2 regions of the Brevundimonas sp. PWP3-1b1 genome follow, and region 2 is predicted to be linked to the other one. Evidence: predicted binding sites of a transcription regulator. Region 2 holds the regulator's gene; the other holds the start of a gene.
What was found. The regulator LexA, encoded in region 2, represses DNA repair genes until DNA is damaged. The targets are predictions, from matches to a motif close to ATGTTCNCNANNTGTTCT.
Positions count from the first base shown of each region.

Region 1: ACP69V_RS08410 (ImuA family protein) is a predicted target of LexA. The motif match lies at 3,364-3,381, and genes of this name have one in related genera.

Region 1 covers NZ_JAFCTO010000001.1:1,706,376-1,710,800, reverse strand. The annotation lists gene ACP69V_RS08425 (lysophospholipid acyltransferase family protein) at 1-322, opposite strand, end outside; gene ACP69V_RS08420 (GGDEF domain-containing protein) at 363-1,412, opposite strand; gene ACP69V_RS08415 (DEAD/DEAH box helicase) at 1,524-3,131, opposite strand; gene ACP69V_RS08410 (ImuA family protein) at 3,384-4,202, shown strand; gene ACP69V_RS08405 (Y-family DNA polymerase) at 4,093-4,425, shown strand, end outside.
Region 2 covers NZ_JAFCTO010000001.1:1,422,505-1,426,929, forward strand. The annotation lists gene ACP69V_RS06940 (ComEC/Rec2 family competence protein) at 1-934, shown strand, start outside; gene lexA (transcriptional repressor LexA) at 915-1,610, opposite strand; gene trpC (indole-3-glycerol phosphate synthase TrpC) at 1,740-2,534, opposite strand; gene trpD (anthranilate phosphoribosyltransferase) at 2,531-3,568, opposite strand; gene ACP69V_RS06960 (anthranilate synthase component II) at 3,571-4,161, opposite strand; gene ACP69V_RS06965 (peptidoglycan-binding protein) at 4,250-4,425, shown strand, end outside.

The DNA.
Region 1 (4,425 bases), 280 kb from region 2:
CGCCGCCCAGCAGGGGAAACTTCTCCAGATGGTCGCCGGTGACAAAGGCGATGTCGTCGAACTGGTCATAGGTGGCGAAGCCGTCGCCCCAGCTCTGGTGTTTCGATGCGATGATGAAGGCGCCCTCAGGCAGCCGGTCCTTGCCGCGCACGTCCAGCCGGATGCCGGCGAAGATCGCCATGGCCTGGACCATGCGCTTCACATAGCGGCGGATGACCCAACTGGCGGGACCGCGACCGGGCGCGAGCGCCGCGAAGGCCGCCGTCAGGCCGTAGCCGATCGAAAGGATCCAGTAGGCGACATTGAAGGCGAAGCTGCGCATGGGGCGACTATGGCAGAAAGCTTGGCCTTGTCAGGCCCGCTCAGGCCGCCTTTTCGAGCGACGACGCGGGCGTGACGCAGTTTCGACCGGCGCGCTTGGATTCGTAAAGCGCGGCGTCGGCGCGTTCCAGCAGGCTGGCGGCGGTTTCGCCCCTCTGACGCAGAGCGAAGCCGGACGAGAGGGTCACCGAGCCGAGGTCGTCATTCGTCGAGCGGCGGCGCAAAGCGCGCGAGGCCACGTCGTTGCGGATGCTTTCCAGCGCCGCCATGACCACGCCCGCGCCCTCGCCGGGGAAGATGATCGCGAACTCCTCGCCACCGAACCGGGCGGCGAACCGGGTCTTGCCGCAGATGTTGGACAGCACGGTGGAGACATAGCGCAGCACCTGATCGCCGGTCTGGTGGCCCCAGGTGTCGTTGAACCGCTTGAAGTGGTCGATGTCGAGGATGGCCAGGCTGAGCGGCGATCCATCGTCCTCGGCGCAGGCGGCCTCCAGCCGTTCGTCGAAAGCCTTGCGGTTGGCCAGGTTGGTCAGGGCGTCCGTCATGGCGTCGCGGCGCACCTGTTCCAGGTTTTCGCGCAGGCGGATGACTTCCTTGTTGGACTTCTCCAGGCGTTTTTCCAGGATCGCGGTTTCGCGGCGCACGCGGTTGGTGGCGGTCGACAGGCCGCCGACCAGATCCTTGAGCGACAACGAGTCCCCGACGGTTTCCATGGAGTGGGAGGCGTCGGCGAGGGTCTCGCCATAGTCGGCCTGGGTCTTGTGGGCCATGGCGATGGCGCTGGCGACGCTGGCCAGTTCGCGGTCGAGGACGGCGCCGACGTCACGGATCTGATCCGGCAGACGCCCACGCGGCAGGAACTCGGCGGCCAGCATCTCCGACGTCTTGTCGGTGATGACCGTGGACTGTGCGAGAAGGCGTCGGATTTCCTGGGCTAGGGCGCCGTCAGGATCGTTGAGATAATGCAGCCAAAGTTCGAAGTTCAATGGCGTCGGCCAGACGCCCGCTTTTTCCATTTCGGCGATGACATCACGCGCCAGGGCGTAGGCTTGTGGACCCCGGAGCGACGTCTCGACCTGATTGGACATTCTTCTTCCCCTTGGCTCCTGTTCTGGAGCCATCTCGGGGCGGACACTAAGGAGTGTTCCGTAATGCAGGGTAAACGGCGCGGGAGTTCACCGCGCCGTTTATGTGCGAATTCAGGCGCGCACGACGACCGGACGGCGCAGGAAGGCCGGGATGTCGTCGCCAAAGCCGCGCACGCCCTGACGCTGCGTGTCGTCCTTGGCGGCCTTGCGGTCGCCGCGACGGTCGGATTGCAGCAGATGAGGCTCGCGGTCCGCGCGGTCGGGACGCTCTGCACGGTCCGGACGCGGGGCGCGGGGTGTTTCGACCGCTTCGACCGTCTCGACGGCTTCGACCACGACCGGAGCAGGGGCGGCCACTTCTACTGCGGCGGCTTCCGGACGGGCCTTGCGACGGCTGCGGCTGCGGGGCGCTTCGGTTTCTTGAGGCTGAGCAGCCTGGGGCGCCGCGACGGCGGCGACTACTTCGGTCGGCTCGGCGGCGGGGGCGCCGCTATTACGCGAGCGGCTGCGGCTGCGGTCGCCCGTGCGTTCGCGTCCGCCGGAGCGTTTGTCGTCGCGGGCGGGGCCGTCCTTGATGGCGGCGAAGTCGATGCCGTCCAGAACCAGCTCCTGCGGGTCCATCTTGATCAGTTTCAGCACCTTATCCAGCGACTTGTCGTCGGCCGGGGTCACGATCATGAAGGCCTGGCCCAGCTTGCCCGCGCGGCCGGTGCGGCCGATGCGGTGGACGTAGTCGTCGGCGTGGTGCGAGACGTCGTAGTTGAAGACGTGGCTGACGTCCGGGATATCCAGGCCGCGCGCGGCGACGTCGGAAGCCACCAGGATCTTCAGCGCGCCCGAGCGGAAGTCCGCCAGGGTCTTGGTGCGTTGCGACTGGTCCAGGTCGCCGTGGATCGGCGCGGCGTCGAAGCCGTGCTGCTTCAGCGACTTGGCGACGATGTCGACTTCAGATTTGCGATTACAGAAGACGATGCCGTTGCGCACGTCCTCACGGCCGACCAGGGCGCGCAGGGCGGTGCGCTTGGCCTTGGGGTCCGAGGTCGGAATGCGGACGACATACTGGGTGATGGTGTCGGCGGTCATCGCCGGGCGCGAGGCCTCGATCCGGGTCGGATCCTTGAGGAAGGCGGCCGTCAGGCGGGTGATCTCGGGCGGCATGGTGGCCGAGAAGAACAGGGTCTGGCGACGCGGCGGCGTCAGTTTGAAGATCTTCTCGATGTCGGGGATGAAGCCCATGTCGAGCATGCGGTCGGCTTCGTCCACGACCATGATCTCGACGCCGTTCAGCATCATCTTGCCGCGTTCGAACAGGTCCAGCAGGCGGCCCGGCGTGGCGATCAGGACGTCGACGCCTTTGTTCAGGGCCGCGACCTGGTCTCCCATGGAGACGCCGCCGATCAGCAGCACCCAGGTCAGTTTGGTGCCCTTGGCGTATTTGGCGAAGCTTTCGGCGACCTGGTCGGCCAGTTCGCGGGTCGGGGCCAGGACGATGGCGCGCGGCATCCGGGCGCGGGCGCGACCGGTGGACAGGCGATCGACCAGCGGCAGGGTGAAGGCGGCCGTCTTGCCGGTGCCGGTCTGGGCGATGCCCAGCACGTCGCGGCCGGCGAGGGCGACGGGGATCGCCTGTTCCTGAATGGGGGTGGCGGTCGTGTAGCCGGTGTCGGCGACGGCCTGCAGGGTCGTGGGCGAGAGGCCCAGTTGGGAAAATTCGGTCATGAATCCTTGGGGTGGAAAGCGTCTGCGTGCATAGCAGCAACGGAACCGCCCCTCTTTGGGCGAGCGGGCGGCGCGGATCGCAGACCTGTCCCGAGGCTGGTGGCGATATAGAAGCCCCTGCGTCAAAGTCAAGTATTCCCGATATGCGCGGCGCCCGGCCGGGGCGGAATAAATTCCCATGGCCAAGCTGGGACTCCGCTTGACTCCTCACCCGGTGGAGGCGGCATATGAGAGAACAAAAGGAGAACTATTGTGCGGTCCGGCCGCGATCTTGAAGCCCTTCGCCAGCATCTCAGAACCCTGGAGGCCGACGGCCATCCGGTCGACGACACGCGTTTCGAGCTGGGTTGCGAGGCGGCGGATCGGCATGTCGGCGGGCTGGCGACCCATGCGCTGCACGAGATCTACGCCGCGACCACGCCCGATGCGACGGCGGCCCTGGGGTTTGCTCTGGGTCTGGTGCAGCGGGCGGCGGGGGATCGACCTGTGGTCTGGGGAGTCCAGGCCATGGCGGGGCTGGAGACGGGACATATCCATGGGCCGGGGCTGCGCGAGATGGGGCTGGATCCCGGGCGGGTCGTGTTGGTGCGCGTCAAGGAGACGAAGGACCTTCTGGCGGCGGGCGAGGAGGCTTTGGCGTGCGGCGCAGTGGGGGCGGTGCTGCTGACCGCCTGGGGCGAAAGCAAGGTGCTGAGCCTGACCGCTACGCGACGTCTGTCGATGGCGGCGGGGCAGGGGCGAGCGACGGCGATCCTGATCCGGCTGGCGGCTCAGCCCCAGCCCAGCGCGGCCGAGACGCGGTGGCGCGTCAGGGGGGCGTTGTCACGGGCGCTGGAGGCGGAGGCGCCCGGTCATCCGACCTATGCGGTCGAACTGTTGCGGCATCGGCTGGGCGCGCAGCCGAACGCCTGGACCCTGGAGTGGGATCGTGAGCGCGGAGTCTTCGAACAAGGCGGGCGGAATGCCGAACATCAACAGTCGCAACGACCGGCGCTACCTGGCGGTCTGGTTTCCCCTGCTGCCGACGGATCGGCTGCGGCGCGAGGAGGGGCGGTCCGACGCTTCGGCTGAGCCGGAGACCGTGCTGGTCGAGAAGGTGAAGGGCGCGCTGCGTCTGGCGGCCGCGAATGCGTCGGCGTTGGCGCTGGGTCTGTCGCCAGGCATGACCCTGGCCGACGCGCGGGCGAGGGCGCCGGACATCCGGGTGGTCACGCACAGGCCAGAGGCGGATGCGGCCCTGTTGAAGCGGGTGCTGCTGGATTTCGGCCGTTTCACCCCGATGGCGGCGACCGAC
Region 2 (4,425 bases):
GTGGCCGATTCTGGCGATCCAACGGTTCGGCGGCTGGTTGACGGCGGCCGTGGCGGCCAGCGTCGTGGCGGGGCTGACGACCGGGCCGTTCGCCATGCAGCATTTCAATCGCACGGCAATGTACGGGTTGCTGGCGAACCTGGGCACCTCGCCAGTCGCAGACTTCATCCTGATGCCGGCCCTGGCCATCGGCGCGGCGTTAGAGCCGCTGGGATTGGGCGGGCCTTTCCTGGCGGTTGCGGGATGGGGCGTCGATCTTATGCTGGCGATCGGAACCTGGACGGCGGGGCTGCCGGGGGCGGTGCGGACGGTGGCCAGTGCGCCGGACTATGTCCTGCCGATCGCCTTCCTGGGGGTGCTGTTCGTCTGTCTGTGGCAGGGACGACTGAGGTGGCTGGGCCTGCCGCTGGCGGCGGCCATTCTGGTCTGGCCGCGCGCGCCGACGCCGGATCTGTGGATCGGAGACGGGGGGACAAACGCCGCATTTCATCGCGAGAAGGAGGCGGTCGTCGTCAGGCCCGGCGTGCGGGAATTCGCCGTCGATCTCTGGTCACGACGGCGCGGCCTGACCATGACGGATCGGCCGGAGACGGGCTGGGCTTGCGAGCGCTTTTCTTGTCGGCCAGAGGCTGAGCAAGTCGGTCCTGTCGCGATCTGGTGGGGACGCAAGGCTCCCGGTCCGGCCCAGATGGAGGCCCTATGCCGCGCGGCGCCCGTCATCAGCGTGCGCGCGGTCCTCACATCGATTCCAAGCGCTTGTCAGGAACGCCTGGTGCTCGACGCCATCGATTTCGCCAGAGGCGGCGCGATCGAATTATGGCGTGTCAGTCCGTCTGAAACGGATCGATGGCGCGCCGTCTGGACGGCCGACGTGCGGGGCGACCGCCCCTGGGCACGCCAGCCGAACCCGGACGTCAGTGATAGCGGCGCATGAGGCCGACCAGCTTGCCCTGAACGGCGACCTGATCCGACCCGTAGATCTTGGTTTCGTAGTTGCGGTTGGCGGGCTCCAGCGCGATGGAGGCGCCCTTCTTGCGAAGCCGCTTCAGCGTCGCGTGTTCGCCTTCGACCAGCGCCACGACGATCTCGCCCGAGGAGGCGTTGTCCGTCGATTTGATGACCACCATGTCGCCGTTCAGAATGCCCGCCTCGATCATCGAATCGCCTTCGATCTCAAGCAGGTAGTGTTCGCCCGAGCCCAGCATGGATTCGGGAACCGGGTAGCGCGCCGTCTCGTGCTCGATGGCGTCGATCGGCGTGCCGGCGGCGATCTTGCCCATCAACGGCAGCTCGCGGGTGTCGTTGGCCGCAAGGGGCGCCAGTGCGCGGCCGCCGCCGCCTTCGATCACGTCAGGCTTGAACCCGGCCCGGCCGCGCGGCGCGCCGGCCGTGGCCTGCTCGGGCAGTTTGGTCACTTCCAGGGCGCGGGCGCGGTGGGCGAGGCGGCGGATGAAGCCGCGTTCCTCCAGCGCCGTGATCAGCCGGTGGATGCCCGACTTGGACGCAAGGTCCAGCGCCTCCTTCATCTCGTCGAACGAGGGAGAGACGCCCGTCTCCTGTATCCGTTCGTGGATGAACATCAGCAGTTCGTGCTGCTTGCGCGTGAGCATCGCCAGGCCCTCATGCGCCCGCCGACGAATCGGAACGGGCCGTGAACATTTGTCGATGTTCTGTAAGTGTTCCTTCCTAATGTCAACTTAACAGCGCCCTTGGGACGCCGCGTGACGCGAGGAAGGCGATCAGGCCGCCAGCAGTTGCCGCGTCGCCGCCTCGACATCGGCTTGTCGCATCAGGCTCTCGCCGACCAGAATGGCCTGGGCATGGGCGGCCGAGACGCGCTCGACGTCCTCAGGCGTGAAGATGCCGCTTTCGGCGACCAGCAGGGCGCGGACAGGGCTGAGCATCGAGAGGCGCTCGGTCACTTCCAGGTCGACCTCGAAGGTGCGCAGCGACCGATTATTGACCCCGACCAGATCGCCGCCCAGCGCACAGGCGCGGGCCATCTCTTCCTCGTCGTGCGTTTCGATCAGGGCGTCCATGCCGAAGCGCTCGGTTTCGGACAGCAGTTCCGCAGCCAGCCGATCATCGACCATGGCCAGGATGATCAGGATGCAGTCGGCGCCCAGGGCGCGGCTCTCAGCGACCTGCCAGGGATCGACCAGGAAATCCTTGCGCAGGCAGGGCAGGGCCACTGCCTCGCGGGCCTGGCCCAGATAGGCGTCATCGCCTTGGAAACTGGGTCCATCGGTCAAGACCGACAGGCATGCCGCGCCGCCCGCCTGATAAGCACGCGCCAGGGCCGGCGGGTCGAAGTCGGGACGGATCAGCCCCTTGGAGGGACTGGCCTTCTTGATTTCGGCGATCAGAGCCGGACGGCCGGTCTCTTCTACCACACGCTCTAGGGCGGCGCGGAAACCACGCGGAGCCGAAGCGGTGCGGGCCAGCGCCTCGATCGCGTCCTGTGAGGTCGCGGCCATGCGGGCGGCGACGTCTTGGCGCTTGTAGGCGGCGATATGGTCCAGAACGTCGGTCATGCGGGGTCTTGGCTTTCCAGCGGCGTGGAGGTGATGCGGGCCAGACGCTCCAGCGCCTGGGCAGCCCGGCCGTCGTCAATGGCGGCGGCGGCGAGGACAGCGCCTTGGGCAAGGTCGGTCGCCCGGTCCGATACCACGAGAGCGGCGGCGGCGTTCAGCAGCACGATGTCGCGGTAGGGACCGGCCGCGCCCGCCAGCAGGGCGCGCAGGGCGACGGCGTTCTCCTCGGCGTCGCCGCCTCGGATGTCTTCGATGGAGGCGCGGGGCAGGCCGGCGTCCTCGGGCGTGACTTGGAAACGGCGAACCGCGCCGTCCTTCCATTCCGCGACTTCGGTCGATCCAGCGGTCGCCAGTTCGTCCAGGCCCTGTCCGTGCACCGTCCAGGCCCGGGTCGTGCCAAGGCGGCCCAGCACCTCGGCCAAGGGCTCCAGCAGGCGGGGATCATAGACGCCCATGACTTGGCGCTTCGCAGACGCCGGGTTTGAAAGTGGCCCCAAAAGATTGAAAACGGTGCGGAAACCGATCTCGGCCCGGACGGGCCCGACATGGCGCATGGCCCCGTGGTAGGCGGGGGCGAACAGGAAGCAGATGCCGGCCTCGTCCAGCGCCTTCCTCTGCTGGGCCTGATCCGCCATCAGGTTCACGCCAAGGATCGACAGAACGTCGGAAGACCCTGATTTCGATGACATAGCTCGGTTGCCGTGCTTGGCGACCTTCAGGCCCGCGCCGGCCAGAACGAGGGCGGCGGCCGTGGAGATGTTGTAGGTGTGCTGACCGTCGCCGCCGGTGCCGCAGGTGTCGATCACCTCGTAGGGATGATCCAGCGTCAGCGCCGCCTCACGCATGGCGCCGGCGAAGGCGGCGATCTCATCCACCGTCTCGCCGCGCATCCGCATGGCGGTGACGGCGGCGGCGACTTGCGACGGGGTCGGCTCGCCGCGCAGGCAGGCGGCGAAGAAGTCGTGCGCCTGTTGCGATGTCAGGGGATGGCCCTCGACCAGTCGGGCGAGGATCGGCTTGAATCCGTCCCCCACCGTCAGGCGGCCGCGAGGCGCTTCACGCCGGCGATATCCAGGAAGTTGGCCAGCATGTCGTGACCGTGTTCGGTGGCGATGGATTCCGGATGGAACTGCACGCCGTGGATCGGGCGGGTGCGATGCTGCAGGCCCATGATCTCGCCATCGGCGGTCCAGGATGTGACCTCCAGACAGTCGGGCAGGCTCTCGCGCTTCACGGCCAGCGAATGATAGCGGGTGGCGATGAAGGGCGACGGCAGACCGGCGAAGACGCTCTTGCCCTCGTGCAGGATCGGCGAGGTCTTGCCGTGCATCAGCGTCTTGGCGCGGATCACGTCGCCGCCGAAGGCCTGGCCGATCGCCTGATGGCCCAGGCAGACGCCCAGGATCGGCATCGACGCCGGAGCGGTCTCGATCAGCGGCAAACAGATGCCCGCTTGATCCGGCGCACACGGGCCGGGCGAAAGCAGGACGGCAGCGGGGTTCAGCGCCCACGCCTCGTCCACTGTCAGGTCGTCGTTGCGCACCACATGCGTCGGCGCGCCCAACTCCGCGAGGTAGTGGACGAGGTTGTAGGTGAAGCTGTCGTAGTTATCGACGACGAGGATCATGGCTTGGCTTCTAGGCTCGACGGGCGTCCGCGCCAAGCGGGCGCGGCGGTAAAGCGCATTTTAACCCGACCCGGACATAAATGCGGCTGTGAAACTCGCCGCTGAAAAAGATATCGCCGCCAAGATCGCCGCCGCCAAGGCGAAGCTGGTCGTGGTCGAGACGAAGCCCAACCCGGTCGCCGCCCTCGGCGCCGCTGCATTCGCCGCGACGGCGGCCGTGCTGATGGCGGGCGTCGTCATCGTCGGCCCTGGCGTTCACTTCGA